DNA from 3 places in the Actinoplanes sp. NPDC049548 genome. Region 1 is predicted to be linked to each of the others. Evidence: riboswitches for the same ligand, from Rfam matches in the RefSeq annotation. Region 1 holds a riboswitch; each other region holds the start of a gene.
What was found. A riboswitch is a leader RNA that binds a small molecule or an ion and turns the genes downstream of it on or off. The one in region 1 is predicted to bind cyclic di-AMP.
Positions count from the first base shown of each region.

Region 2: it holds a riboswitch for cyclic di-AMP, as region 1 does, so the genes downstream of both, AB0J80_RS20540 (transglycosylase family protein) here and AB0J80_RS24585 (C40 family peptidase) in region 1, are expected to answer to the same signal.
Region 3: it holds a riboswitch for cyclic di-AMP, as region 1 does, so the genes downstream of both, AB0J80_RS10655 (hypothetical protein) here and AB0J80_RS24585 (C40 family peptidase) in region 1, are expected to answer to the same signal.

Region 1 is NZ_JBFAPM010000013.1:71,300-81,175, forward strand. Features, by position in the region: gene cydC (thiol reductant ABC exporter subunit CydC) at 1-2,773, opposite strand, end outside; gene cydB (cytochrome d ubiquinol oxidase subunit II) at 2,770-3,750, opposite strand; gene AB0J80_RS24570 (cytochrome ubiquinol oxidase subunit I) at 3,765-5,147, opposite strand; gene AB0J80_RS24575 (BlaI/MecI/CopY family transcriptional regulator) at 5,224-5,592, shown strand; gene AB0J80_RS24580 (M56 family metallopeptidase) at 5,589-6,509, shown strand; cyclic di-AMP (ydaO/yuaA leader) riboswitch at 6,645-6,779, shown strand; gene AB0J80_RS24585 (C40 family peptidase) at 6,794-7,783, shown strand; gene AB0J80_RS24590 (aminoglycoside phosphotransferase family protein) at 7,860-8,762, shown strand; gene AB0J80_RS24595 (sensor domain-containing diguanylate cyclase) at 8,810-9,876, opposite strand, start outside.
Region 2 is NZ_JBFAPM010000010.1:45,041-54,916, forward strand. Features, by position in the region: gene AB0J80_RS20525 (DNRLRE domain-containing protein) at 1-101, shown strand, start outside; gene AB0J80_RS20530 (GNAT family protein) at 95-577, opposite strand; gene AB0J80_RS20535 (beta-galactosidase) at 585-2,579, opposite strand; gene AB0J80_RS20540 (transglycosylase family protein) at 2,653-3,330, opposite strand; cyclic di-AMP (ydaO/yuaA leader) riboswitch at 3,332-3,510, opposite strand; gene AB0J80_RS20545 (Hpt domain-containing protein) at 3,667-4,047, shown strand; gene AB0J80_RS20550 (response regulator) at 4,117-4,542, opposite strand; gene AB0J80_RS20555 (DUF2064 domain-containing protein) at 4,661-4,954, opposite strand; gene menC (o-succinylbenzoate synthase) at 5,022-6,128, opposite strand; gene AB0J80_RS20565 (GNAT family N-acetyltransferase) at 6,163-6,912, opposite strand; gene AB0J80_RS20570 (M20 family metallopeptidase) at 6,909-8,003, opposite strand; gene AB0J80_RS20575 (serine/threonine-protein kinase) at 8,112-9,755, shown strand; gene AB0J80_RS20580 (hypothetical protein) at 9,770-9,876, shown strand, end outside.
Region 3 is NZ_JBFAPM010000004.1:174,845-184,720, reverse strand. Features, by position in the region: gene AB0J80_RS10660 (glycoside hydrolase family 65 protein) at 1-2,164, shown strand, start outside; gene AB0J80_RS10655 (hypothetical protein) at 2,362-3,381, opposite strand; cyclic di-AMP (ydaO/yuaA leader) riboswitch at 3,386-3,522, opposite strand; cyclic di-AMP (ydaO/yuaA leader) riboswitch at 3,769-3,906, shown strand; gene AB0J80_RS10650 (hypothetical protein) at 3,910-4,992, shown strand; gene AB0J80_RS10645 (ABC transporter ATP-binding protein) at 5,011-5,781, opposite strand; gene AB0J80_RS10640 (ABC transporter permease) at 5,774-6,667, opposite strand; gene AB0J80_RS10635 (TetR/AcrR family transcriptional regulator) at 6,839-7,447, shown strand; gene AB0J80_RS10630 (EAL domain-containing protein) at 7,410-9,323, opposite strand; gene AB0J80_RS10625 (glycoside hydrolase family 76 protein) at 9,388-9,876, opposite strand, start outside.

The DNA of each region.
Region 1 (9,876 bases):
GCACCGTGCGCGCGGGCCGGCGTACGGTTCCGGACCGCGGGTCGAGCAGGCCCGCCAGCACCGCGGCCAGCGTCGACTTGCCGCCGCCGGACCGGCCGAGCACCGCCGCCCTCGCGCCGCGCGGGAGCTCCAGGTCGGCGCCACGGAGAGCCGGCGGTCGCCCCGGGTCCCATCCGGCCACCAGCCCCCGTATCACCACACCGGCGGACTCGGACGGGACCCGGGTGGCCGCGGGGCGCTGCGTACGGATCTCCGCCAGCCGTTGTCGCGCCGCTGCGGCCCGGGTCCGCGCGACGGCCGCGTCGGGCAGCGCGGCGATCGGCTCGCCGAGCGCCACCACCGCGAGCAGCAGCACGGCCGCCCACTCGGGGGAGAGGCCGCCGGTGTGCCGGAGCACGACCGCGGTCCCCGCCACGGCGAGACCCCAGCCGAGCAGGCCCAGCGCCGCGGCGGCACCGGCCCGCCGTGCCGCTCGTGCTTCGAGCCGGGCCAGCTCCCGGCTGCGCCGATCCGGTACGCCGAGCGCCGCGCCGCCGTGCAGCGCCAGCTCCTCGACCCCCTCCACGGTCTCCACCACGGCGTCCCGCAGCTCGGCGCGAGCCCGTCCGGTGGCCGCCTCCACGCTCCCGGCCAGCCGGGTGGCGAGGGCCGGCGCGAGCACCGCCGAGACGAGCAGCCCGGCGCCGAGCGGCAGCGCGAGCCCGGGGACGACGAGGACCGCCACGGCGACGGTGACGCTCACGGCGACCGCGGCGCTCAGGGCGGGGAACCGGCCGCGGAGCAGCCCGTCCACCCGGGCGTCGACGTCCGCGCCGATCCGGGTGAGCAGATCGCCTCGCCGCCTCGGCCGGGGACCCGGTACGCGGGGGACGAGGTCGGCGTACACCCGCGAGCGCCACCGTCCCAGCCGGGCGAAAGCCACGTCGTGCGCGACGAGACGTTCGAGGTAGCGCAGCAGTGGCCGGGCGACGGCCGATCCGCGGACCAGCACGACGGCGGTCGAGAGGCTCAGCACCGGCGGCAGGGAGGAGGCGCGGACCAGCAACCAGGCGGCCGCACCGGTCAGCACGATCCCGGCCAGCCACGACGCCCCGCCCAGCCCGACCACGGCCGCGGTCCCGCCGCGCAGCGAACTACCTATCTTCCTAGGACGCTCTACGGGGTGTGCGGTGGGGCTCGCGAAATCGTGGTCGACCTCAGTGGATCCCGTGCCGGGTGGGAACACGTCGATCACCCGGTCGGCCTCGCCGAGCAACGCCGACCGGTGCGCCACCACCAGGACCGCGCACCCGCGCCCCGCAGCCGCCCGGAGCTGCCGGATCACCGCCCGCTCCGCCACCGCGTCCAGGTGCGCCGTCGGCTCGTCCAGCAGGAGCACCACCGGTTCCCGCGCCGCCGCCCGCAGCAGCGCGGCGAGTGCCAGCCGCTGCCGCTGCCCGGCTGACACCCCGCTGCCGTGCTCGCCCAGCACCGTGGAGGCCGTGACCTCCGTGTCGAGCCCGACGGTCTCCAACGCCGCCCGGACCTCCTCCGCATCGGCGCCCGGGAACACGTCGGCCACCGTGCGTACGTGCGGCAGGGACGGCCGCTGCGGCAGGTACAGCACCCCCGGGCCGGTGACCGAGACCCGGCCGGCGGTCAGCGGTTGCAGCCCGGCGAGGACCCGCAGGAGCGTGGTCTTGCCCGCACCTGACGGCCCGCGGACCGCGACGATCTCGTGGTCGCGGACAACGAGCCCCTCCGACACCAGAGCGTCGGCCGCCGCCGACGGATACCGCACCCGCACAGCCGTCGCGTACACGCCCGGCCGGTTGTCGTCGCCGGCCCGCAGGGGCAGGTATGCCGCCTCGTCACGAAGCATCTCGTCCACGTCTCCGATCACCGCGGACGCGTCCGCGCTCGCGTGGAAGCGGGCCGCCATCTCGCGCAGCGGCCGGTACGCCTCCGGGGCCAGGAGGATCACCAGCAGGGCCGGTCCCAGTCCGAGTGCGCCGCTCGCCACCCGCAGCCCGGCCTCGACGGCGATCAGCCCGACCGACAACGTGCCGACGAGGTCCAGCGCCGTCGAGGACAGGAACGCGACGCGCAGGACGCGTACGGTGGCGCTGCGGTGCTGGTCGGTGAGCTCGCGCACGACGTCGGTCTGGCGTTCGGCGCGGCCGTACAGGCGCAGGGTGGCGAGGCCGCGGACGACGTCGAGGAAGTGGCCCGCCAGACGGGAGTCGGCGGCCCAGGCCCGGCGGGCCTGCTGCTGGGTGGCCCAGCCGATCAGCGCGCCGAGCACGGGGACGAGTGGCAGGGTGAGCAGCGCGATCAGCGCGGAGGTGCGGTCCACGACGGCCATCGCGATGATCACCAGGGGTGGCAGGGCGACGCCGAGGACGAGGGCGGGCAGGTATCCGGAGAACCACGGGCGCAGGGCGTCGAGGCCGCCGGTCAGCGCGGAGCTGAGGCGGCCGCTGCCGTAGGACGCCACCCGGGCGGGGCCTTGGCGGAGGGCGGCGGCGAGGGTGGCGCGCCGGAGCTCGTCGGTGACGCGGGCGGCGGTGCGCTGGGCGACGACCTGTTCGGCCCAGGTCAGCGCGGCCCGCAGCACGAACGCCGCGGCCAGCAGGGGGACCGCGTCGTGGCCGGTGACGATGCGGGCGAGGGACACCGCGACGGTCACCGTGGCGGCCGCCTGTCCGGCGCCGATCAGGGACAGGACCGCTGTTCCGGTACGTCCTGAGCGCGCGTACCGCAGCAGCCGCGGATCGACCGGTGCGCGGTTCACGACGGCACCCGCTTGCTGGCGACGCGCTTGCGGAACACCCAGTACGAGAACGCCTGGTAGACGAGGACGCCGGGGAGGACCACCACGCCGACCACGCTGAGCAGCCGCAGCGCCGAGTCCGTGGCGGCCGCCCCGGTCATCGTCAGCGACCAGGCCGGGTCGAGGGTGCTGCGCAGGACGACGTCGCCGTGGGCCGTGAAGACCGCGACGACGGCGCCCGCGATGCCGAGGCCGGTGCCGCCGAACGCGACCGGTTCGTGGCCGTGGCGGGCGACCAGGGCGACGCCCATGCTGAGCACCGCGGCGGCGAGGACGAGCCGGGATCCGGTCACGAAGCCGGCCACGCCCAGCAGCAGCGTGCCGGCGGTGGCCAGCCGCACGCTCCAGCGCCGGGCGCGGGCGTGCACGGGCCCGGTCGTGCGCAGGGCCAGGAAGGTGGCGCCGATGAGCAGGGCCGCGAAGAGGGCGAGGGCGGCGCCGGCGAGGGCCGGCCAGGTCGCCAGCGGGGCGAGGCTGCGGGCCGGGCCCGTGCCGGTCACCTGGCCGCCGGGGCCGACGGCGAGGCCGTGGGTGAGCACCCCGAGGACGGCGCCCCAGAGGGCGACGATGCCGGCCGAGCTGGCGGCCAGGGCGGTGTCGCAGCGGCGCCGCCAAACCGGGCCGTCGCCCTTGCCGCGGAACTCGAGGGCCACGCCGCGGACCGCGAGCAGGAGCAGCAGCGCCGCCATGGGCAGGTACAGGCCCGAGAGCAGGGCGGCGTACCAGTCGGGGAACGCCGCGAAGGTGAGGCCGATCGCGGCGACGAGCCAGACCTCGTTGCCGTCCCAGAACGGCCCGACCGTGCGGACGATGGCGCCGCGCTCGTGGTCGTCGCGGCCGAGGACGGGGCCGAGCAGCCCGACGCCGAAGTCGAACCCTTCGAGCACGAAGAAGAGCACCCAGCAGAGGACGACGAGGGAGAACCAGACGGTGACCATGGGTGGCGGCTTCCTCAGTAGACGGGCGGCGGTACGCGCTCGGCCTCCGCGGCCGGGGCGGGTGGGGGCGTGAGTGGTTGCCGGGACAGGTGCCGGACCAGGCGCAGCCAGACGACGGCAAGGACGCCGTAGACGACGGCGAACCCGATCAGGGAGCCGATGACCTCGCCGCGGGTGAGACCGGGGGAGATCCCGTCGGCGACGCGGGAGATGCCGAAGGCGAGCCAGGGCTGGCGGGCGGTCTCGGTGAAGATCCAGCCGAGGCTGTTGGCGGCGGCCGGCAGCAGGGGGATCAGGGGCAGGAACCGTACGAGCAGCGGGTGTGCCCGGCGGTCCTTGCGTGTGCTCCACAGGTAGAAGGCGGCGACGGCGGCCGCGAGCATGCCGATGCCGATCATCAGCCGGAAGCTCCAGAAGGCGACCGGGATCATCGGCACGTAGCTGCCCGGGCCGAACTGGGCGGCGTACTGGGCCTGCAGGTCGTCGATGCCCTGGACGGTGGCGCCCGGGCTGCCCTTGGCGAGGATCGACAGCAGGCGGGGGACCTCGATGCTCAGGAAGGGTTCGCCGCCGTCCGGGCCACCCACCGCGAAGAGGGAGAACGGCGCTCCGGCGGTGGTGGCGTAGAGGGCTTCGGCGGCCGCCATCTTCATCGGCTGGACCTCGGTGATGACCTTGCCGAGGTGGTCGCCGGTCAGGGCGGTGAGAGCCCCGCCGGCCATGGTCAGCCAGGCGCCGAGGCGGGCCAGCGTACGGAACGGGGATTCGCCGCCGGACCGGAGCCGCCACACCCCGATGGTGAGCAGCAGCGACCCGCCGGCCATCACCGCTCCGGAGAGGGTGTGCGGGAAGGCGGCGAGGTTGACCTTGTTGAGCAGCAGGGCGCCGAAGTCGTCGAGGCGGGCGCGGCCGGTGACGGGGTCCAGCGAGTACGCCACCGGGTTCTGCATGAACGAGTTCGCGGCCAGGATGATGAACGCGGACAGCACGGTGCCGACGGCGACGACCACGATGGTGGCGGCGTGCAGCTTGCGGGGCAGCCGGTCCCAGCCGAAGTACCACAGCGCCAGGAACGTGGCCTCGAGGAAGAAGGCGAGCATGCCCTCGATGGCCAGGGTGGGCCCGAAGACGTCGCCGTAGAAGCGGGCGAAGGCGCTCCAGCCCATGCCGAACTGGAACTCCTGGACCAGGCCGGTGACGACGCCGACCGCGAAGGTGACGATCAGCAGCTTGCCGACGAACTTCGTCAGGTCGCGGTAGCTCTCCCTGCCCGTACGCAGCCAGGCGATCTGCAGGCCGGCGGCGGTGCCCGCGAGGCTGATCGACAGCGGTACGAACAAGTAGTGGTAGATCGTCACGACTGCGAACTGGAGCCGGGTCAGGTCGAGCACGTCCACGTCGGCATCCCCTCTACGACATCTCGTAGTAGATACTACGTCCTGTAGTACGACGCCGTGCAGTAGAGTGGGTCACATGGCCTTGGGGGACCTCGAACGCGAGGTCATGCAGCAGTTGTGGGACGCCGCGGAGCCGTTGACCGTGCGGCAGGTGCACGAGCGGCTCGCCCGCGAGCGCGACCTGGCGTACACGACGGTGATGACCGTGCTGGACCGGCTTGCCAAGAAGGGCGTCGTGACCCAGCAGAAGGCTGACCGGGCCTATCGGTACGCGCCGTCGCAGTCGCGCGAGGAGATGACGGCGGCGCTGATGCTCGACGCGCTCAGCGCCGCCCCGGACGGCGTGCGCGACGCCGCGCTGGCCCAGTTCGTGGGCCGCATCGACCCGTCGGTGCTGGCCGCCGCGATCGAGGCGGCCCGAAGGGAACCGGCCGCCGGATCGTGACCGCCCTGCTGCTCGGCGCGCTCGGCCTGACGCTGTCGCTGGTGGTGCCGGGCGTCCTGGCCGCCGCCGACTGGCCCGGCCGGGCTCCGGCGGCCGCGGTGGCGCTCTGGCAGAGCGTGACCCTGACCGGCATCCTCTGCGCCCTGGGGGTCGTCCTGGCGGGCCCGCAGGAGCTGGTAGCCGCCCGGGGCTCGGACCGGCCGGTCGGTGCGGCGGCCCTGGTCGCGGCGCTGGTGGTGGCGGCCGTGATCATCTTCCGGCTGCTCGTCTCGCTCGTCGGGGTGACCTACCGCTCGCGGACCCGGCGTTCCCGGCACCGCATGCTCGTGGACCTGCTCGACGCCGCGGAGCGCCACGGCGAGCTGCCGGCCGAGGTGCCGCCGGGGCTGCGGGTGCTCGACGGCCCGCTGCCGTTCGCGTACTGCCTGCCGGGCCGCAGCCCACGCGTCGTGCTCAGCGGGGGAGCGCTGCGGGTGCTGGACCGGGCGCAGGTCGCCGCCGTCATCGCGCACGAGCAGGCGCACCTGCGCCACCGCCACGACCTGGTGATGGAGTCGTTCACCGCCTTCTACCGGGCGGTCCCGCGGCCGCTGCGCAGCCGGGCGCCGCTCGATGCGGTGCATCTGCTGCTCGAGATGGTCGCCGACGATGCGGCCCGGCGCCGCTGCGGGGCCGAGCCGTTGCGGACGGCGCTCGCCGTGCTCGGCGACGCGGTCAGCCCTGACCTGCCCGCGGAGGCTGCCGGTGACGCCGAAATGGAGCGGCACCGCCGGCTCGAGCGGCTCACCGGAGCCGACGCACGGTCGTCGATGTGGACGGTGCTGGCGGCACTCATGGCGGTCGGCCTGCTGGTATTACCCACAGTGATCGTCGTGGTGCCCTGGCTGGGCCGGGCACTCCTGGCATGGCCGCTTTAAATCTTCGTTAATGACAAGGAGTGACGACCGTTATGCGGTGAGTCGTCCTGATACCGCCGTGTTCAGTTCGGCGGAGATCGGGAGTACGGTGGTGCCCGGCTCGTCGGTCCCCCCTCGCCCGAGACCGGGCGAACCGGTGAGCCACCGCCTAATCGTGCATCACGAACCGGGGACCCGAGGACCTGGGGTGAAGCCGCGGCATCGACGCGGCCGGGCGCTCTTCCCGTCCGAACCCGACAGCTAACCCGGTCGGCGGCCGAGGGAAGAAAGGACGCTGCACCTTCGTGAAACGGGTTGGGGCGCGACGCGCCGCGATTCTGCGCGGTCTGCTCGGTGTGGTTGCGGCGGTCGGGGTTCTGCTGGTGCCCACCGCGGCTCACGCGACGCCGTCGCCGTCGAGCATCGAGAAGCAGATCGACGAGCAGTGGAACAAGCTCGAGTCGACGATCGAGCAGTACAACGACGTGCACAACCAGCTGATCAAGAACCGTGCACAGCTCAAGAAGATCAACGCCCGGCTGGAGCCGCTCCAGCTGGAGGTGGACCTGGCCATGTCCCATGTGGGTGGCATGGCCGCCGACGCGTACAAGCAGGGCTCGCCCGGCGCGGTGAAAGCCATGATCGTGAGTGGCTCGCCGACCGGCCTGACCGAGAAGCTCTCGTTCCTCGACCAGATCGCCCGGCACCAGCGCCAGGCCGTGGCGGGCGCTGCGGAGCTGCGCGACAAGTACGCGAAGGACAAGGCCGCCCTGGTCACCCTCACCGACGCCGTGGCGATCCGCGACAAGGATCTCGGCGCGCGGAAGAAGGAGATCCAGAAGAAGGTCGATGATCTGCAGAAGATGCGGATCAGGGCGTACGGCGCCGCGGGTGCGAACGACGGCCCGCTGCGCACCGGCCCCTGTCCTGTGGCCTACACCAACGACAAGGGCGGGCGCGCGGCGCAGAAGGCGTGCGACCTGATCGGCAAGCCGTACATCTTCGGCGCGGAAGGGCCGGGCGGCTACGACTGCTCGGGCCTGACGAAGGTGGCGTGGGCCTCCGTGGGAGTGCACCTCGAGCACTTCACCGGCGACCAGATCCATGCGGGCCGGGCGGTCAGCCGCAGCGACATCCAGCCGGGCGACCTGGTCTTCTACGGCAGCCCGGTGCACCACGTGGGCATCTACGTGGGCGGTAACACCATGGTGCACGCGCCCCACACGGGCGACCACGTGCGCATGGCGTCGATCGATCGCAGCGGTGCCATCACGGGGATCCGCCGGCCGGGCTGATCCTCACCACCGGCACGACGCCGACAAGCCGCCACGCCTGCGTGGCGGCTTGTCGCGTTCCGGGATACTGATCTTCGTGCATCCGTCAGCGTTCACCCGTAACGTCACCGGCACCTGGGGCTCCGCTGGGCAGGCCTGGCTGGCCGAGCTCCCCGACCTGATCGCGGCGGTCGCCCACGAGTGGGACCTGACGGTGGACGAGCCGTACCCGCTGAGCTTCAACTGGGTCGCCCCGGTACGCCGGGCCGACGGGACCGCGGCGGTGCTCAAGCTGGGCGTCCCCGGGGCCGGGCACCTGAGCCGCGAGGCCGCCGCCCTCACGTTCTTCGGCGGCGACGGCGCCGTCCGGCTGCTCGGCCGCGACGACGAGCGCGGCGCCCTGCTGCTGGAGCGTGCCGAACCCGGCACCACCCTGCGCAGCCTCGTGCGCCGCGACGACGAGCAGGCCACGGCCGTACTGATCGCCCTGATGCGCCGGCTGCACCGCCCGGCACCCGCGGACCTGCCGGTCGGCGACCTCGCCGCGCGTACCGCCGACTTCGCCGGCCACCTGCGGCGCTACCCCGGCGACGATCCCTTCCCACGGTCCCTCGTCGAGCAGGCGATGGCCCTGTACGCCGACCTGTGCTCCTCCGCCACCGAGCGTGTGGTGCTGCACGGCGACCTGCACCACGAGAACGTCCTCGCCGCCGGACGCGAGCCGTGGCTCGTCATCGACCCGCACGGCGTGGCCGGCGACCCCGCGGCGGAGCTCGGCCCGGTGCTCTACAACCCGCTGGACGGCGACGAGCCGACCCTGGAGCTGCTGATGCCCCGTGTCGAGCAGTTCGCCGACAGCCTCGCCCTCCCGCTCGACCGCGTCGTCGCCTGGGGCTTCGCGCAGGCCGTGCTGTCGGAGGTCTGGGACGCCGAGGACGGTGACCCGGCTCCCGGGCGGGCCCTCGGCGTGGCGCTGAAACTGCGGCCCCTGCTGCGCTGAGCCTTCAGTCCGGTTGTGGGCGGCGGTGGGGAGGTCGGACGGGAGCCTCACATCCAGGGCGCGCTGACCTCTTCCTCCACGTAGAGGGTGGTGCCGTTGCGGCCCCGGTCCTTCGAGCGCTGCATGGCGGTGGTCGCGTGGCGCAGGATCGTCGCGGCGTCCGAGCCGCCCGGGTACGCCAGCGCGATCCCCACGCTGCAGCCGACGTTCATGCGCACTCCGGCGACCGCCGCGTTGCCGGCCACGCCCTCGACGATGCGACGGGCCACCTGCAGGGCCTCCTCGGCGTTGCGGACGCGGGTCAGCAGCACGCCGAACTCGTCGCCGCCGATGCGGGCGGCCGTGTCGGTGTCGCGGGTGATGCGCCTGAGCACGTGGCTGACCGTCTGCAGCAGCCGGTCGCCGACCTCGTGGCCGTACAGGTCGTTGACCGTCCTGAAGCCGTCCAGGTCGACGTAGAGCATCGCCACCGGGTACTGGTAGCGGGTGCCCTGGGCCAGGGCGCGTTCCAGGTCGCGGTGCAGCGTCGGGCCGTTCGCCAGGCCGGTGAGACCGTCGTGCGAGGCCGCGTACGCGATCCGGTCCTGTGCCTCCCGGCGCTCGGTGATGTCGCGCTGGTGGCTGACGATCGCGTGCACCGCGGGGTGGGCCAGCATGTTGCGGGCGATGATCTCGTGCCAGTGCCAGGACCCGTCGGCGTGCCGGACCCGCAGCTCGGCCGAGTGCTCGACGGTGCTGTCCGAGGCCAGCAGCCGGGTGAAGAGCTCCCGCGACGCCGTCTCGTCCTCGGGGTGGAACAGCCCGCGCATCACCTTCCCGCGCAGCTCCTCGGGCTGGTAGCCCATCATCGTCCGGGCGGCCGGGCTGACCCACGTGGCGTCGCCCTGCGCGTTGCTCATCGTGATGACCTCGGAGCCGTCGCGCACCAGCGCCCGGAAGCGGTCCTCGCTGAGCCGCGTCGCCGCCTCGGCCTGCTCCCGCTCCGACACGAACGCGCCCAGCGTCCGCGCCGTCGTGGCGACGCCCAGCGCGACCAGCAGGGCCAGGCCGTGCGACGGGTAGCCGCCGAGGTAGCTGGGCAGGGCGCCGAGACCGACGAGGAGCTGCCCGGCGG
Region 2 (9,876 bases), on a different contig from region 1:
GCGTCCTGAAGCTCACCCTGCACGCGAACAGCTACGACTGGCAGTTCGTGCCGGTCGCGGGCAAGACCTACAGCGACAGCGGTACGGGCACCTGTCACTGATCCCGGCGTAGCCGGTAGTACACGAAGCCCTCACGGGTGACGCCGCCGTCGGGGACGAACCCGGCGGCGGCGCAGCACGCATGGCCGGGCTCGTTGTCGACCTCGACCCCGCAGAAGAACTCGTCCACATCCGACACCGCAGGGTGGACGGTCACCGCGCGCAGCAGCGCCCGGCCGCGGCCCTCGCGCCAGCGTCGCGGATCGACCACGAACGCGAGCCCCATGGACCGGCGTCCGCGGCCGTCGGCGTACACGTCACCGCCGATGAAGCCCACCTCGCCCGCCGCGTCGACGCCGAACCAGGCGTGACAGCGCAGCACCAGGTGGCCCCGGAACACCTCGCCGCCGCCGCGCTCCGCGATCGCGAGCATCCGCGGCAGCCAGTCCCGCCCGCCCAGGTAGCGCTGCACCTGGGGATGGTCGAACCAGGGTGCCGCCGAGTCCACCAGCGCCCCGGACGGCGGGACCAGCCTCATGCGCACATCATGCCGGGCCGCGCAAGACCCCCACGCCCCTCGGCTCCAGCCGCTCGGCGCTGCCGTGCAACGCCTCACCCGGCACGCCGGTCAGGTCCACCGGCTCGTCCGTGCGGTTCACGTAGAACCGGAAGTCCCCGCGTACGACCAGCTCCACCCGCCCGCGCAGGCCGGGCGGGAGCTCGCTCTCCACGCCGGCGCGGCGCAGCAGATCACCGAGCAGCGGCGCGAGGCCGTCGGGCCCGAGCCGGGTCGACACGTACGCGGCAGAGCCGGCGGTGTACGCCTTACGGGTGACAGCGGGGCTGCCGTCCGCGTACCGTGCGAGCACCTCGACGCCCGCGTCGGCGACCTCCATCATGTCCGTCCACAGTGTTCCTACGCTGCCGTTGTCGAGCACCACCTGGTCGCCATCGGGCAACGGGGCGAACTCCTCGATACGGATTCCGAGCAGGTCGCGGAGCGCGCCGGGATGGGCACCGGGCCACAGGTGGTCGTGCTCGTCGACGTTGCCCGAGAAGTACGTCGTCACCAGGTGACCGCCGCCCCGCACGTACGCTTCCAGCCGCCGGCGCAGCGCCTCGGGCACGACGTACAGGATGGGAGCGACGACGAGGTCGTAGCGGGAGAGGCCGGTCCGCACCGGCACCACGTCGGCGCGGACCCCGAGGTCGAGGAACGCCGAATACCAGTCGAGGGCCTCCTGCTGGTAGCGCAGCCGGTTCGTCGGGTGCGAGTCGAGCTCGGCGGCCCATGCCGAGTCCCAGTCGACCAGCACGGCGGCCCGGGCCGGCGTGCGCCCGGCGCCCGCGACCGGGGCCAGCCGCCGCAGCGTCTCTCCCAGCTCGGTGACCCGGCGGAACACCGCACTGTCCTCCCCCGCGTGCGGCACCATCGCCGAGTGGTACTTCTCGGCCCCGGCCCGCGACTGCCGCCACTGGAAGAAACACACGGCGTCCGCACCGTGCGCCACGTGGGTGAGAGAGTCGCGCTCCAACTCACCCGGCTTCTTCGGTACGTTGATCGGCTGCCAGTTCACCGCGCTGGTCGAATGCTCCATGAGGAACCACGGCCGGCCGCCGGCCACATTGCCGGTGAGGTTGGCCGAGAAGGACAGTTCGTCGAACGGCCGGGACGTGCGCTGCACGTAGTGGTCGTTGGCGACGAAGTCGACCTCGGCGGCCCAGTCGGCGTAGTCGAGCGGCCGCAGCCGGCCCATGATCATGAAGTTGGTGGTCACGGGCACGTCCGGGGTGAGCTCCCGCAGCACGTCACGCTCGGCGCACAGGTAGTCCTTGAGCGCGTCGGACGAGAAACGCGTGAAGTCCAGCTGCTGCGTGGGGTTCGGATGGGTGGCCGCGCGGCGCGGCGGCAGGATCTGCGACCAGTCGGAGTAGTGCTGCGACCAGAACGCCGTGCCCCACGCGGCATTCAGGGCGGCCAGCTCGCCGTACCGTCGCCGCAACCAGACGCGGAAGGCCGCGGCGGCGTCGTCGGAGTAGTCGTAGGCGTTGTGGCAGCCGAGCTCATTCGACACGTGCCAGGCGGCCAGCGCCGGATGGTCGCCGTAGCGGCCCGCCATCTGCCGGACGAGACGCAACGCGTGCTCGCGGAACGCCGGCGACGTGGGCCGCCAGTGCTGGCGGCTGCCCGGCCAGATGGTCCGGCCCTCATGATCGACCGGCAGGATCTCCGGATGCTTCGCCGTCAGCCACGGCGGCGGGGAGGCGGTCGCCGTGGCCAGGTCCACCGCGATGCCGCCGGCGTGCAGCAGGTCCATGACCTCGTCGAGCCAGCCGAAGTCGTACTCGCCCTCGGCGGGCTCGAGCCGGCCCCAGGAGAAGATGGCGAGCGACACGATCGTGACGCCGGCGGTCCGCATCGCGCGCACGTCGTCGTCCCAGACGTCACGCGGCCACTGCTCGGGGTTGTAGTCGGCGCCGTACTCGATGCGCGGCGTCCGGCCCGGCGCGGTACGCAGCCAGCGCGGTGAGGTTGTCATGCCAGTCGATGCTATCGGCGGGGGCCCGGCCGCCCCACGGGGGAAGGGCGACCGGGCCGGTCTCCGACAGGCCTCAGAGGGCCAGGCGCTGCCCCGGGAGGATCAGGTTCGGGTTGCCACCGATCTCGCCGCGGTTCAGCTGGTACAGGGCGCGCCACCCGCCCTTGACGTGGTGGCTGCTCGCGATCTTCGCGAGGGTGTCGCCCGAACGCACCGTGTAGGACTTGCCGGTCGCCCGCGCGGGAGTGCCCTTCGAGGACTTGACCGTGCTCTTGTGCGTCGTGGTCCTGCTGCTCTTGTGCTTGGTGCTCTTGTGCTTGGTGCTCTTGTGCTTGGTGCTCTTGTGCTTGGTGCTTTTGTGCTTCGAGGCACCGGAGGTGTTCTTGCCCTGATAGGACTTCGTCGAGCCGGCCTTCTTGCCGCACACCGGCCAGGCGCCGATGCCCTGGCCGTCCAGCACCTTCTCGGCGATACGGATCTGCTCCGAGCGGCTCGCCTTGTTCGCCGTGCTCGCGTACTTGCCGCCGCCGTACGCCTTCCAGGTGCTGCGGCTGAACTGCAGGCCGCCGTAGTAGCCGTTGCCGGTGTTGATGCTCCAGTTGCCGCCGGACTCGCACTGCGCGACGGCGTCCCAGTTCACACTGGACTTCGCCTGGGCCGCGGACCCCGGGCCCAGCAGGGCGACGGTGCCCGCCGCACCCGCGACCACCAGGCCGAGGGCACGCAGGGACTGCTTGCGGATCTGTGCCATGAAAGGAAACCTCCACGCCTGCGAGGTCAGCTGTCGGGTTCGGGCCGAGGAGCCCGGCCGCGCGTGGCGGCTTCACCCCGAGGCGCGACGAGCGCGCCGTGGAACCTGTGGGTCCCCCGCTCCATGCCTGTCGATTGAGGTCCCGGCCCGGTCGGCGGCAGGATTCGGCGTTACCGACCGCGGGGCCCGCGTCAGCGGACCGGCCGACGTTAACCACTCGGCAGGGGCCGACGACAAACTTCCGGGCCCGAAGGTGACGTTGTTTACACCTTGATGATCGAACTGATCGTGCATCAAAACGGGGCGAACCGGACCCGGCAGTCGTACCGTTGGATCATGGAGGATCCCGCTGTCGCCATCCGCGCCCGCCTCGACGAGATCGCCGGCCCGGACCCCGGAGCGCCGGAGAATGCCCTGCTCGCCCGGCTGCTGACCTCGTACACGACGAAGACGCCGGCGGCGCTGGACCGCTTCGCCGAGACCCTGCACGCCGGCGACCCGGCGGCCGTCCAGGATCTGGCACACTCGCTGAAGGGCTCGGCGGCCAACATCGGCGCGGACGCCCTCACGACGATCTTCGCCGACCTGGAGGACGCGGCCCGCGAAGGCGATCTGCCACCCGATCCGGCGGCGGCCCTGGACCGCATCCGGATCGCCTACGAGCGGGTGGCCCCGGTGTGCACGCGCATCGCGGCCGAGCTCCAGCCGCGTTCGTAGCGACCCACGGTCACTCGTCGCGCCGCATCACTCCGCGGCCGCGCTAGCAGAGCTCGCAGTGACGAACCGTTACTCGTCCCACCAACCGGACTTGTTCGCGGGGGCGCTGACTTGCTCGGTGAGCAGGCTCTGCACGATGCTCGCCAGGACGGCCGGCTGGGCGGGCTTCTCGAGGTAGGGCGCCTGAGGATCCACGAGGCCCTGCGTGAGTGCGACGTGGCGCGGGATCCCGCTGATGTAGATCACGTGCATGGCGGGGTAGACGCTGGTGATCGACCGGGCGAGATCGCCCCTGCTGTCGCCGGGCAGGGAGAGGTCGGCGATGAGCACGTCGATGCGTCCCTCCTGCTCCCGGCACACCTGCATCGCCGACTCCGAGTCCAGCGCGGTGAACACCCGGAAGCCACGGACGGCAAGCATGTGCGCGGTGGTCTCAAGGACGTCGGCGTCGTCGTCGACCATCAGGACTGCCGCGTGGCCCGTGAGATTCGTCATTCTGGCCTCCTCAAGCCCAGCGTAGGGGCCGGGCCATCGCCAAGAGCGAACTTCGCGATCCCTGCCCCCGGACGCGGCACGACCGGGCCCCGGCCGGCCGACGGACCGCACCGGCGAGTCAGGGTGCGGGCAGGGTCGGCAGCAGGGCCACGCGCAGCCCGAGCCGCAGCGCGGCGAGCGTCAGCATCCCCGAGTCGGTCAGCCTCTCCAGCTCCGCCGCCCGCGACGGCTCCCGCAGCCCCAGCGCATACCACCCGCCGTCGGTCGTGGGCCCGATCACCGCATCGAAGCTGCGCAACAGGTCATGGGCGTCGTCGAGCAGCCGCGGGCTCAGCCGGACGGCCGCGATCACCAGGAACGGGTCCCGGCGCCAGACACGCTGCGCGTCGCAGCGGAAGAATCGTCGGTTCATGCCCTGTCAGTGGCCGTAGGCCGCGCGAAGGTTGCCCGCCGCGGCGGAGAAACAAGGGCCGCGACGCCTACAGCGGGATCCACTCCGTCGCCATGGTCACCGACTCGAGCACCCCGGCCAGCGGTTCCACGCCGAGGCCGGGCCCGATCGGCACCGGCAGGTGACCGTCCTCGAGCACGAACGGCGCTGTGAGATCGGTGGCGAAGTAGCGGTCCGAGGCCGAGGTGTCGCCCGGCAGGGTGAAGCCTGGCAGCGCGGCGAGCGCGACGTTCGCCGCCCGGCCCAGACCCGTCTCCAGCATGCCGCCGCACCACACCGGTACGCCGTGCGCCGCGCACACGTCGTGGATCCGCCGCGCCTCCAGGTAGCCTCCGACCCGGCCGGGTTTCACGTTGATCACCGAGCATGCGCCCAGGGTGATCGCCGCCGCGGCCGCGCGGGCGGAGGTGATCGACTCGTCCAGGCACACCGGCGTGGCGATGAGTTTGGCCAGCTCCGCGTGGCCCAGGATGTCCTCCTCATCGAGCGGCTGCTCGATCAGCAGCAGCCCGTACGGGTCGAGGCGGGCCAGGTGCCGGGCGTCCGCGAGCGTGTACGCCGTGTTCGCGTCCACCTGCATGAGGACGTCGTCGCCGAAGCGCCGGCGGACGGCGGCGACCGGTTCGACGTCCCAGCCCGGCTGGATCTTGAGCTTGATGCGGACGTAGCCGGCTTCGAGGTAGCCGTCGACCGCGTCGAGCAGCTCGTCGACCGAGCCCATGATGCCGACGGACACCCCGCACGGCACGCGGTCGCGCACGGCACCCAGCTCGCGGGCGAAGGAGCGGCCCTCGGCCCGCAGTTCGGCGTCGAGGACCGCGGTCTCCAGGGCGGCCTTGGCCATGCGGTGGCCCTTGAAGGGTGCGAGAACCGGCCCGACGGCGTTGGCGTCCAGGCGGGACGCCGCCGCCAGCGCCGGCACCAGGTAGCGGCGCAGCACGTCGGCGGCGGCCTCGGTGTACTCGGGTGAGTAGCGCGGGTCGGTCATCGCCACGCACTCGCCCCAGCCCTCGGCCCGGTCCGTGACCACCCGCAGGAGGAGCACGTCGCGGCTGGTCTCGGTACCGAACGAGGTGCGGAAGGGCGCGACCAGAGGCATGGCGACGCGGCGCAGCTCGATGCCCTCGAGCTTCATGAGCACCTCCCGAAGGGCGACCTGACGAAGAGCTTCACGACGGCCTCCTCAGGACGTACCAGCCGGCGCGGTCGAACCCGGTGACCCGGGCGCCGCCGGCCAGCAGCGCTGACAACGTCTCCCGGACGGCGGTCCGCCACCGCGCGGCCTCCGCCGGATCCCGCCACCGCAGCGCTTCGACGTCTTCCGGCACGGCGACGAGCAGTTTCGTGCCGTCGAGGCTGCCGGGCACCCCGGTGCGGTCCAGGGCCACCACCGCGCCCGACGTGTCGTCGCGCAGCGGTGTCGGCCGCGTCAGGTCCCAGCGTACGAGGAGCCGGTCCGACGCGTCGTCGCCATTGATCCGATCGTGCATCCGGCCGTAGAAGTCGGGCAGGTACTCCGCCGGGACCGCGCCCAGCTTGGCCAGGTTGAAGTAGGCGTTGCGGGCCACCAGCGGGTCGAAGGTCCAGCTGATGGTGGTGGCGCCCTGGTCGAGGGCCCACGACCGCTGGTGCTGCTTGAGGGCGTACCCGATGTGGCGGCCCGTGGTCCCGGGCGCGACCCCGGCGATGTGGCTGTGCAGCTCCCGGGTGCCGGGCGGGCCGAAGAAGCCGACGCACGCGCCGAGCAGGGCGGCACCCTCATAGGCCGCGGCCACGTAGTTGCCCGACTTGGCGAGCGCTCGCAGGAGCTCGGTGCTCAGCACCGGCGTGCCGGGGTCCTGCTGCCAGATCGTGCCGAAGAGGCGGTCGATGGCGGCGAGCTCCGCGACCTCGGTCACCGTGCGCACCTCGACGCTCATGCCCGCAGCCGATCTGTGATCAGGCCGGCGACCAGGGCCGCGCGGGGCAGCAGCCCGGCGACGAGGACGTGCTCGTCGTCGGCGTGTGCGCCGCCGCCGACGGCGCCCAGGCCGTCGAGGGTGGGCGTACCGATGCCGGCGGTGAAGTTGCCGTCGGAGCCGCCGCCGACCGATGCGGCCGCGGGCTCGGGAAGGCCGAGGTCGCGGGCGACCTCGACGGCGCGGGCGAAGAGTGATGTCGACGCGGAGGCTTCCATCGGCGGGCGGTTGGGGCCGCCGAGGATCTCGAGGGTGGCGTCGGGGAGGACGGGGCGCAGGGCGTGCATCGCGGTGTCGACCCGCTGCTGTTCGGCGGCGTCCCCGACGCGGACGTCCACGGCGACCTCCCCGGCCGCCGGTACGGTGTTCTCCGACGCGCCCGCGGTGAGCAGGGTCGGCGTCACGGTGGTGCCGCGCGCCGGGTCCGCGAGGGCGGCGATGGCCAGCACCTGGTGGGCCAGCTCGACAGTGGCGTTGACGCCGCGTTCGGGCTCCAGACCGGCGTGCGCGGCGCGGCCGTGGACGCGTACCCGGTAACGGGAGACGCCCTTGCGCTGCGTCTTGAGCGCTCCCCCGGTGGCCGCGGCCTCCAGGACCAGGGCCGCGGCGCAGCCGGCGGCCTCCGACTCCACCAGCTCGCGGGAGGTCGGCGAGCCGAGCTCCTCGTCGCAGGTGATCAGCAGGGTGACCCCGGACCGGTCGGGCAGCCCGGCGATGGCGTGCATCGCCAGGACCAGCCCGGCCTTCATGTCGACGCAGCCGGGTCCGCGCAACACACCGTCGCTGATCCCGTACGGATGGGCGGCGAGCGATCCGAGCGGCCACACCGTGTCATGGTGACCGAGCACGAGCACCCGCCGCGGGCCGTTGCCGAACCGCCACCTCAGGTGGATCCGCCCGTCCACCGCGACCCGCTCGGGCGCGGCGCCCAGGCGGCGCTCGCCGAGGGCCGCCACCACCTCCGTGCTGCGCGCGAGGGCGGCCGGGTCGCTGGACGGCGACTCGCAGCTCACCAGCGCCTCGATGTCGCCGAGCAGCGCGGTCAGGTCCATGGCAGCCGAGCTTAGGCGGTGAGCGGCTGCCCCGCCGTTCGCGGAGCGCGGCCGGGCGGGCGTAATCTCTGTGCCCATGTGCTCCCGCGTCTCGGCACGGACGTCGCGGTGAGCAAGCCGCTGCGACCTGGTGACCCTCAGCAACTGGGCGAGTACGAGCTGCTCGAGCGGCTCGGTGAGGGCGGTATGGGCTCCGTGTTCCTCGCCCGCCGCCCCGACGGCCGGCTGGTCGCGGTCAAGGTCATCCGGCCGGAGTTCGCGTACGAGGACGAGTTCCGCGCCCGCTTCCGCAGCGAGGTGAACCGCGCCCGCCAGGTCCCGCCGTTCTGCACCGCCGAGGTCCTCGACGCCGACCCGGAGCACCCGACGCCGTTCCTGGTCGTGGAGTACGTCGACGGGCCCAGCCTGGCCGAGGTGGTGCAGGAGCAGGGTCCCTTGACCGCCGGCAACCTGCACAGCGTCGCGATCGGTGTCGCCACGGCCATCGCGGCGATCCACGGCGCGGGGGTCATCCACCGCGACCTCAAGCCACGCAACGTGCTCTTCTCGCTCGGCACGCCGAAGGTCATCGACTTCGGCATCGCCCGGGCGCTCGAGGTGACCAGCCAGCACACCCGCACCGACCAGATGGTGGGCACGGTGGCGTACATGGCGCCGGAACGGTTCGACTCCGACAGCCGGACCACCGGGCCCGCCGCCGACGTGTTCGCGTGGGGCGCCGTGGTCACGTACGCCGGCACCGGCCGTACCCCCTTCGCCGCGGACTCCCCCGCGGCGACCGCCGCGCGCATCCTCACCCAGCCGCCGGAGCTGTCCGGGCTGCCGGCGCCGCTGCGGGACCTGGTGGCGCTCACCCTGGCCAAGGATCCGGTCGAGCGGCCCACCGCGCATGAGCTGCTCGACATGCTTCTCGCCGCGGGGCCGCAGGAGACGATGACGCTGGCGCAGCGGCCCGAGCTGCGGCACGCCGCCGAGGCGGTGCAGCACTCGAGGCGGCACTCGGCCGGCGACCGGCAGCCCCGGCGGCGCACCCGTACCCTGACCGACGTCCCCCGGCCCCGCCGACGCCGGCGCCTCGCCACGCTGATCGCCGGGGGTGCCGCCGCGACGGTGCTCAGCCTTTTGGGAATGCACTACCTGACCAGCGGCAGCACCCCGGACACCACGGCCGTCGCGCAGCTGTCGGTGGCCCCGCCGGCGCCGCGCCAGGTCCGTGGCCCGTCGGTCATCGACCCGCTCGACCGGCCCGGCCAGTGGCAATCGGTCACGGACGACTCCAGCGGCTCGTGCGTGTTCACCGCCGACGGGTTGCGCATGCGTACGGGCGAGAGCAGCGAGCACCAGTGCCCGGGCCCGGAGGACACCTTCGCGGGCGACCAGACGATCGCCGCCGATGTGACCGTGGTGGACCCGGGCAGCTGCGCGCTCGTCTGGTTCCGCTACACCGGCCGCAGCGGATACCTGCTCTCGGCGTGCCCGGGCCTGGTGAGAATGGACCTGGTCGACGACAACGACGAGGTCACGCTGACCCGGGTGGTGACCCAGGAGTTCCGGCCCGGCGCCCGGCACCGGCTGCGGATCGACCTGCGCGGCCAGGTCGCCACGGTGACGATCGGCGACGCGCCGGTCTTCCAGGCGCCGGTCACCGACAAGTCGCTGGTCGCGGGCAAGGTGGTGTTCGGCGTGAGCAGCGACCCCGAGCAGGGCCGCGGCACGGTGTTGTTCGCCGGCGCGGAGATCCGGTCGCTGTGAGACGGTTGCTGCCTTTGATCGCACTCGCGGTGCTCGCGGGATGCAGCACGCCGGGGAAGCCGCAGCCCGGTCCGTCGCCGTCCGCGGCGGCTCCGCAGCCCTCGTTCGCCGACGTGAGCCG
Region 3 (9,876 bases), on a different contig from region 1:
CGCCGAGGCCGGTTACGGCTTCCCCGAGTCGGGTCAGACGATGGTCAACGTGACCAACGCCAAACTCATGCGGCTGCTCGTCGACGACGAGCCGTTCGACGTGCGCTACGGCGACCTGCGCTCCCACGAGCGCACCCTGGACCTGCGCGCCGGCACCCTCGAGCGCATCGTGGAGTGGGTCTCGCCCTCCGGGCAGGCGATCCGGGTCCGCACCGTGCGCATGGTGTCCTTCACCCAGCGCTCGGTCGTGGCCTTCCTCTACGAGGTCGAGCCGATCGACTCCACCGCGCGGCTGATCCTGCAGTCCGAGCTCGTGGCCAACGAGCAGCTGCCGCCGACCAGCAAGGACCCGCGCGTCGCGGCGGTGCTCGACCACCCGCTGCAGGCCGAGGAGATGCTGGAGCAGCGCACCGGCGGGCTGCTCGTGCACCGCACCAAGGCCAGCGACCTGCGCATGGCGGCGGCCATGGAGCACCTCGTCGAGGCGCCCGGCAAGCACGCCGTCACCACCGAGGGGCACCCGGACTGGCTGCGTACCACCGTCGCCTGCAAGCTCGAGCCGGGGCAGAAGCTGCGGGTCGTGAAGCTGGCCGCGTACGGCTGGTCCAGCAACCGCTCGCTGCCCGCCGTGCGCGACCAGGTCGGCGCCGCCCTGGCCAGCGCCCGGCTGGACGGCTGGGAGGGCCTGATGGAGGCCCAGCGCGAGTACCTCGACGAGTTCTGGGACCACTCCGACGTACGCGTCGAGGGCGACCCCGAGGTGCAGCAGGCGGTCCGCTTCGGCCTGTTCCACACGCTGCAGGCCGGTGCCCGGGCCGAGAAGCGCCCGATCGGCTCCAAGGGCCTCTCCGGGCCCGGCTACGACGGCCACACTTTCTGGGACGCCGAGACGTTCGTGCTGCCGGCGCTGACCTACACCCAGCCCTCGGCCGCGGCCGACGTGCTGCGCTGGCGCCACTCCACGCTGGACCTCGCCAAGGAGCGCGCGCAGACCCTGGGCCTGCAAGGCGCGGCCTTCCCGTGGCGCACCATCCGCGGGCAGGAGTGCTCGGCGTACTGGCCGGCCGGCACCGCGGGCTTCCACATCGGCGCCGACATCGCCGACGCGGTCCGCCGCTACGTCTCGGCCACCGCCGACTACGACTTCGAGCGCGAGGTCGGCCTGGAGCTGCTGGTGGAGACCGCCCGGCTGTGGCGTTCCCTGGGCCACCACGACCGGCACGGCCGCTTCCACATCGACGGTGTGACCGGCCCGGACGAGTACACGGCGGTCGTGGACGACAACGTCTACACCAACCTGATGGCCCAGCAGAACCTCTTCGCGGCGGCGGACGCGGCCAAGCGCCACCCCGACCTGGCCCGCAAGCTCGGCGTCGACGACGAGGAGTCCGCCTCGTGGCGCGACGCCGCGGCCGCGGTGCATATCCCCTACGACCGCGAGCTGGGCGTCCACCAGCAGTCGGAGGGCTTCACCCGCCTGCAGGAGTGGGACTTCGAGAACACGCCGCCGGAGGCGTACCCGCTGCTGCTCAACTACCCGTACTTCGACCTCTACCGCAAGCAGGTCGTCAAGCAGGCCGACCTGGTCATGGCCATGTACGTGCGCGGCGACGCCTTCACTCCGGAGGAGAAGGCCCGCAACTTCGCGTACTACGACGCCCGCACGGTGCGCGACTCGTCGCTGTCGGCGTGCATCCAGGCGGTCATCGCGGCGGAGGTCGGCTTCGTCGAGCTCGCCCACGACTACCTCGGCGAAGCCGCCCTGATGGACCTGCACGACCTGCACCAGAACGCCCGCGACGGCGTCCACGTGGCGTCGCTGGCGGGCTCCTGGATCGCGCTCGTCGCCGGCCTGGGCGGCATGCGCGACTACAACGGCCAGCTGTCCTTCGCCCCGCGCCTGCCGAGCCGGATCAGCAACCTGGAGTTCTCGCTGCTGTGGCGGGGGCTGCGGCTGCGGGTCGAGGTCGCGCCGGAGGAGGTCACCTACTCGCTGCGCAACGGCGGCGGGTCGGCGCGCCTCGAGCTGCTGCACCACGGCAAGGAGGTGACGGTGACGCAGGTGAAGCCGGTCGTGCTGCCGATCCCGCCGGCGCCGCCGACCGGTCCGGCACCGTCGCAGCCGGCCGGGCGTGCTCCGGTCCGGCGGGCTTCGGGGCTGTAGGTCAAGGTCAAGAGCTTCATGTCGTAGCTCGGTGGGGGTGCAGACCGCAACTCCCGTCGAGGCCGGGCCCGGAGATCCCATCGCCTAGCGGCTCAGGGACGGATCTCCGGGCCCTTCATTCTGCGTAAATGGGAAAACCCCAAGCACGTAGAAGCCCCCGCCAGAAGAGGACGGGGGCTTCGTCGCGTGGGGCGCGGCTAGAGCATGGAGATGTGGACGTGGTCCGTGTGGTTGGACGGTCCGTGGTACTTCTTCCAGCCCGTCGCCGGGAACCAGATCATCCGGTTCCAGATGACGTACAGGATGCCGAGCCGGTCGGCGTTGCGGACGGCGAACGCCATCAGGTTGTTGCCGTACTCGCGGGTGTCCTGGTTGTGCCAGGGGGAGAAGCCGCTCTTCTGCAGGGACCAGTCGCAGGCTCGGCCCTTCGGATGCTCGAACGGCCCGCCGTCGCGGTGACAACCGACGAAGCGGTTGAAGCCCGCCTTCCTCACCTCTTTGTACATGTGCAGGGTGCGCGAGGTGATGCAGCCGCCCGTCGTCGGGTCGTCGACGTTGCAGGGCAGGGGGCCGAACTCGCCGTCGGCGTTGCGCGGTGCGGGCGCCGCCACGCGGGACTTGGCCAGCACGAAGCCGCCCGTCACCGTATCGCCGCCGACCAGCGCGAGAGCCTTCTCGGCCGACTCCTTCTGCTTCTTCATCGACTCGAGGTTCTGCTTCTGCGCCTTGACCTCCTGGTCCAGGCGCGTCTTCGCGGTGGCGACCTCGTTGATGGCCCCGTCCAGCTCGCGCAGCTTGCCGTCGTTGAGGGCGTTGATCTCCTCGAGCGAGACGGCTTTCTCGATGAAGGCGTCGGGCGAGCGCACGTTGAGCAGGAAGCCCATGGTGCTGAGACCGCCCGTGCGGTACTGCTGCGCCGCGACCGCGCCGACCTGGGGCAGGAGCGCGTCGCGCTTGGCCTCCGCGTTCTTGACCTGCAGGGCGAGCGCGAGCTGACTCTTGGTCGACTTCGCGACCGCCGACTTCGCGGCCAGGAAACGCCGGCCCGTGTTGTCGAGCAGGTCGTTGAGCATGGGGTTGTCGTCGCCGTCGTCGGCGGTCGACGAGTTTCCTCCGCCCGGCGCCGCACTCGCGGGCGCGCCGGGGGCAGCGATCATGGTGACCGCGGCTAGCGAAGCCAGGGCGAGGACCAGCCACCGGCGGGGTCTTGCCGTCATCCAGTTTCCTTCCGTGTTGCCGCCGACCGGGTTAGCTGACGGGTTCGGGACGGAAGCGATCCCTACCGCTGGTTCAGCGGATTCACCCCATTACCAGGTGGTTCCCCGATTCGCCTCACGGCGATTGAGCGGTGGTCCGCCGGCACCTTGGGGGCGGTGCCTTCCTGGCGTGACCGGCCGAAAGTTTACCCGACTCCGGGCCGGTCACCAGCGGTCGCGGCGTCGGCAAAACTGTTACGACGCAACGACTTTGCGTCACCACTCGATGGAATGACCCTGGTCATATTCCGTCGCGCGAAATCTGACGGCCCGTGGTCGATTGATTGCGAAGAGTGCGAGACCTGTCGATTCAAGAAAACCATGGGTATCGTTCGTCACGGTTCCATCACGGAACCGCCGCCTAATCGCCGAAAGGCGAGCCGGGGACCCATCCGGTAATGGGGTGAATCCGCAGCTCCCTGCGGTAGGGATCACTTCCGTCCCGAACCCGTCAGCTAACCCGACCGGCGGCCGACGGAAGGAACGCACGTGAGGCTCGACCCTGTCCGCCGGCGATTAGCGACCCTGCTCGCGGTCCTCGTCGCCACCTCGGGGCTGGCACTCGTCGCCCCGGCAGCGGCCACCGCCGCGCCCCGCCCGCTCGCCGCGCCGGGAGGCTCCGGCGACGACGGGGAGGGCGGCTCCAAGTCCCTCGTCGAACAGCTCGAGGCGGCGTCGAAGGGCTTCGTCGAGGCCAAGGAGGCGCTCGACCGCTCGAAGAAGCGCCAGCAGGAGCTGGTCGCCAAGCTCAAGGAGATCGACGCCGACCTCGGCCCGAAGCAGGGTGCGCTCGACGAGATCGTGCAGCGGACGTACCGCACCGGCCGGCTCGGCCCGATGAGCGCACTGCTCACCGCCGACTCCACCGGCACCCTGCTGGACCGGGCGCAGACGCTGCAGACCGTCGCGATGAAGCAGGACCGCGCGATCCGCGACCTCAAGGACGCCCGCAGCAAGCAGGAGCAGGCGAAGCTCGCGATCGACGCGGCGATCCGCGACCAGCAGAAGCAGCTCACCATCATGGCCAAGCGCAAGACGCAGGCCGAGAGCGCGCTCAAGGCGCACAACGCGGCCGCGGCCGACGATGGCAGCCCCAGCACCGACAGCTCACCCAGCAGCGGGTCCAGCGGCGGCAGCAGCGCCCTCGCGGCACCCGCGCCGCGCAACTCCGACGGGTCGCTGCCGGGCGAGTCGTGCAGCGTCAACGACCCGACGACCAGTGGCTGCATCACGCCGCGGACCCTGCACGCCATGAAGGAGGCCAAGGCGGACGGCTTCACCCGCTTCGTGGCCTGCTTCCGGCACCAGAACAGCGGTGAGCATCCCAAGGGCCGGGCCTGCGACTTCGCGGCCGACCGCAACGGCTTCGGCGGCGTGGCGACGGGCAGCAGCCGCACGTACGGCAACCGGCTGGCGAACTACTTCATCCGCAACTCGAGCCGGCTCGGCGTGCTCTACGTCATCTGGTTCGAGCGGATCTGGCTGCCGTCCAGCGGCTGGAAGGCGTACACCCGGGGCCAGGGTGACCCGTCCAGCGACCACACCAACCACGTGCATCTGTCGATGAGATGACCCGGGGCGGGGCGTACGTCACTTCTTGACGTACGCCTCGTACTCCTTCAGCACCTCTTCGGTGGGGCCGTCGCCGCGGATCAGGCCGGACTCGAGCCAGATGCAGCGCTCACAGGTGTCCCGGATCGACTGCTCGCTGTGGCTGACCAGGAACACCGTGCCGGCCTCGGCGCGCAGATCCCGGACCCGCTGCTCGCTGCGCTTGCGGAACTTGGCGTCACCGGTCGCCAGGGCCTCGTCGATCAGCAGCACGTCGTGCTTCTTGGCCGCCGCGATCGAGAACCGCAGCCGGGCGGCCATGCCCGACGAGTACGTCCGCATCGGCAGCGAGCTGAAGTCGCCGCGCTCGTTGATGCCGGAGAAGTCGATGATGTCCTTGACCTGGGACTTCACCTCGGCGGGCGACATGCCCATGGCGAGGCAGCCGAGCACCACGTTGCGCTCGCCGGGCAGGTCGTTCATCAGCGCCGCGTTGACGCCGAGCAGCGACGGCTGGCCGGCCGCGTAGATGGCGCCCTTCTCGACGGGCAGCAGGCCCGCGATGGCGCGCAGCAGGGTCGACTTGCCGGAGCCGTTCGTGCCGATCAGGCCGATCGCCTCGCCCTTGTACGCGACGAAGCTCACGCCCTTGATCGCGTGTACCTCCCGCAGCGTGGCGGGCTTGGCGCCGGTGATGATCCGCTTGAAGCTGGCGAGCGGGCTGCCCGTACCGGCGGCGCCGGCCTGGTGGACCCGGTAGACGACGTGGGCGTCGTCCACGATCACGGTGGGTTCGCGCTGGTCAGCCACGGCCGTAGCCCTTCTCTCCGCGCCAGAAGTACACGTAGCCGCCGATGCCCACCACCAGGGTCCAGCCGATGGCCTCCAGCCACAGGACCAGCGGCGGAGCGGCGAGCTTCACGTCCTCCATCAGGGCGTGGCGCATCAGCTCGATGAACACGAGCAGCGGGTTCGCCTCGACCACCGCGAGCTTCCAGCCGCCGAGCGCCTCCTCGAACTTGTGGACGGGGTAGAGCACGGCGGACCCGTACAGCCAGATCCGCATGATGAACGGCACCAGCTGCTTGAAGTCGGCGACCTTGGAGCCCAGCCGGGCCGCGGCCATGGCGAGGCCCGCGTTGAACACCGACTGGAGCACGAAGATCGGCACGGCGAGCAGCCACTCCAGGGTGATCGGCTCCATGATGCCGACGATGATCATGAGGACGGCGATCGAGGCGAGCATGTTGCGGACCTCGACCATGGCGATCGCCAGCGGAAGGCTGGCTCGTGGGAAATGCAGGGCCCGGATGAGTCCCAGGTTTCCGCTGATCGCCTGGATTCCCGCCTGCACCACCGACTGGGTGAACTGGAAGATGAAGACGCCGGTGCACAGGTAGGCGATGAAGTTGTCGACGTCCCGCGACTGTTTGAGGACGAGCCCGAAGATCAAGTAGTAGACGGCCGCGTTGATCAGCGGTGTCAGCACCTGCCAGAGCATGCCGAGCCGGGTCTTGCCCAGCGACGAGGTGACCTTGGCGTTCGCGTACGAGGCGATGAAGTGCCGGTACGCCCACAGCTGGCGCGTGTACGCGGGCAGGCTCGGCAGTTTGCCGGCCGCGCCGAGGCCGTGCCGGCGGGCCAGCTCTCTCAGAGGGATGCCGGTGTCGGAATCGGCGACCGCCGTCTGGGACATGGGGTGGCGCTCCGATCTGGTCGGTCCGTCAGGGGTCGTGGACCTGGATGACTTGCGCGGGAACACACTAAACAGTCTGACGCGATGAAACGCCATCGTATCGACGTTGGCTCGAACTTATCCGACGCAACGTCGAAACGCAACCGTTGCGTCCTGGCGTATAGTGACCTGGTGGCGACAGCGAAACGTGCACCCGCCGGGGCGGCGGTGCTCCGCGGTGACATCACCGCGGCCATCCGGAACGCGGTGATGAACGAGCTGGCCGAGGTCGGCTACGGCAGGCTCTCCATCGAGGCGGTGGCGCGCCGGGCCGGGGTGGGCAAGACCGCTGTCTACCGCCGGTGGAGCAACAAGCTGGAGATGGTACTCGAGATCGTCTCCGGAGTGGCGGAGCGCAGCGTGCCGATGCCCGACACCGGCAGCTTCGCCACCGACCTGCAGCTGCTGATGTTCATCGTCAGCAAGGCCCTGCAGCACCGCATCGCCTCGCAGATCATCCCGGACCTGATGGCCGAGGCGGCGCGGACACCCAAGATCGCCGAGACGCTGCAGCGCGCCCTGCGTACCCATCAGCTCGCGGTCGGCGAGAAGATCGTCGGCCAGGCGGTCGAGCGGGGTGAGCTGCCGCCGGGCACCGACCCGGACATCGCCGTCGACCTCATGCTCGGCCCGCTGTACTGGCGGCTCGCGGTCTCGCGGACCCCGATCGACGACGACTACCTGGAGAAGCTCGTGGCAGCCGTCACGGCTGCACTGCGAGGCAGCCCGCCGGCGTCATGATGGCCGCCGTGATCTGCTCCGGTGCCATCGGCCGGGCGAAGTGGAAGCCCTGCGCCCGGACGTAACCCAGATCACCGAGCTTCTCGGCCTGCGCCGAGGTCTCCACGCCCTCCGCGACGGCCTCCACGCCCATCGCGCGGGCGATCTGCAGCACCGCCCCCGCGATGGCGTCCGGGCCCGGCACCGGCGCGAACGACCGGTCCAGCTTGATCTGGTCCACCGGGCAGTTCGCCAGCAGGCTGAGCGTCGAGGCGCCGGTGCCGAAGTCGTCCAGCGACAGCCGTACGCCCATCGTCCGCAGCGCGCGCAGCGTCTCCGCGGTCGCCCCGCCGCCGACCGCCGTCGACTCGGTGATCTCGATGGTCAGCCGGCCCGGCGCGAGACCGGTCTCCCGCAGCACCGCGGCCACGTCGGCGGCGAACGAGGCGTCCTGCAGCTGACGTGCCGAGGCGTTCACCGACATCGAGCCCGGTGCCAGATCGCCCAGCTCGGCGATCCAGGACGCGGCCTGCCGGCACGCCTCGCGCAGCACCCAGCGGCCGATCGGCACGATCATCCCGGTCAGCTCGGCGCCCGGGATGAACTCGCCCGGCCCCAGCAGTCCCCGTTCCGGGTGCGCCCAGCGGACCAGCGCCTCCACGCCGGTGAGGCGTCCCTCCGGCAGGGCCACCACGGGCTGGTAGTGCAGGACGAGCTCGTCACGCTCGAGCGCGGTCGTCAACGCGGTGGTGATCCGGCGCCGCTCCGCCCCGCGAGCCTCCGAGCCGGGCCGGTAGCGCTGGTAACGGCCGCCGCCGCGCTCCTTCGCCTCGTACATGGCGATGTCGGCCTGACGCAGCAGGTTGCCGGCGTCGTCGCCGCCGCGGCCGTCGACGACGCCGAAGCTCGCCCGCACGGCCAACAGGTGCCCCTCGACGTCCACGGGTACGGCCAGCGCCTCGGTGATGCGCTCCAGCACCCGGTCGACGTCGCGGCCGCCCAGCCCCTCGAAGAGGATCGCGAACTCGTCGCCGCCCAGGCGCGCCACCGTGTCGGTCGGCCGTACGCTCGCCTTCATCCGCTCGGCGACCGCGATGAGCAACTCGTCGCCGGAGGCGTGCCCGAGCGTGTCGTTGACGGTCTTGAAGTCGTCGAGGTCGACGAGCACGATGCTCAGCCGCTGGCCCCGGCCGGTGTGCGCCGAGGCAGCCGCGAGCCGCTCGCCGAAGAGGGCCCGGTTGGCCAGGCCGGTGAGGACGTCGTGGCTCGCCTCGTAGCTGAGCCGCTCGTGCGCCTGGACCGTCTCGGTGACGTCTCGGCAGTTGCTGACGATGCCCGCGACGCCCGGCTCGTCGACCAGGTTGGCGCTGATCACTTCCAGGGTCCGGTACGAGCCGTCCGCGTGCGCCACGCGTACCCGGTAGGTCGTCGTGGCGCCCGGGTAGACGGCGATCCGGGTCATGTGCCCGGCGACGGCGACCCGGTCGTCCGGGTGCATCCGGTGCACGAGGTTCGAACCGATCACCGAACCGGGGTCGCTGCCGAGCACGCGCCGCACGGCCGGACTGACGTAGGTGAGCCGCCCGTCGGCGTCGGTGATGGTCACGACGTCCGTGGAGTTCTGCACCAGCAGGCGGAAGCGCTGCTCCTGGTTGCGCAGCTCGAGCATGTGCTCGTCGAGGCGGGCGAGCACCTCGTCGTTGCGGCGCGACCCGCCCAGCTGGCGGACGATCACGAGCGCGGTGAGCGCCGCGGCCGCACCGCCGGCCACGGCCAGCGGCAGGACGCCGCGGACCGTGAGCACGAGGAGCAGCCAGGCGGCACCGGCGACCGCCAGTGACCGGAGGATCAGCGGCAGCCGCCGGTCCCGCACGCAGATGCGGGGCTGGGCGGTCATGACACTCCTCTCGCGCCGGGACGTTGCCCCCGCACGATCGGCTCTCAGGACCGCGGGATGAGCATTACGCCTGGGGAGCCGCGTTCAGGAGATCCAGGACACTGTGCTGACAGCTGTGGTTCGTGCTGACGTACGGGCCGGCCCAGTGACTGCCGTACGCGTCGAACGTCGTTCGGTCGTTCGCGTACGCCGAATCCGCCTGTCGTCGCAGGTAGGCGTCGTAGGGGCGCCCGACCGCCGCGTTGAGCACCCCGAGCCCGCGAACGAACGCGCCCTTGAACGACACCCCGTCGCCGCTGCACTGGTCCGGTTCGTTCGGCTCCCGGAGAATGCCGTTCGCGTTCAGGTACGTGCTGGTCGTGGCCGCGTCCGCCACCCGGCGCGCCACCGCGAGCGCCTCGGTGTCCCCCGTGAGCTTGTTGAGCTGCACCAGGGCGTTGATGAGCACGCCCTGGTTGTACGTCCAGGTGACGTCGCCGTTGTTCTTGCAGGTGTTCAGGTTCAGGCCGTCGTTCACCAGGTTCGAGCCGTTGATCATGCCGCTGCCCCGGAA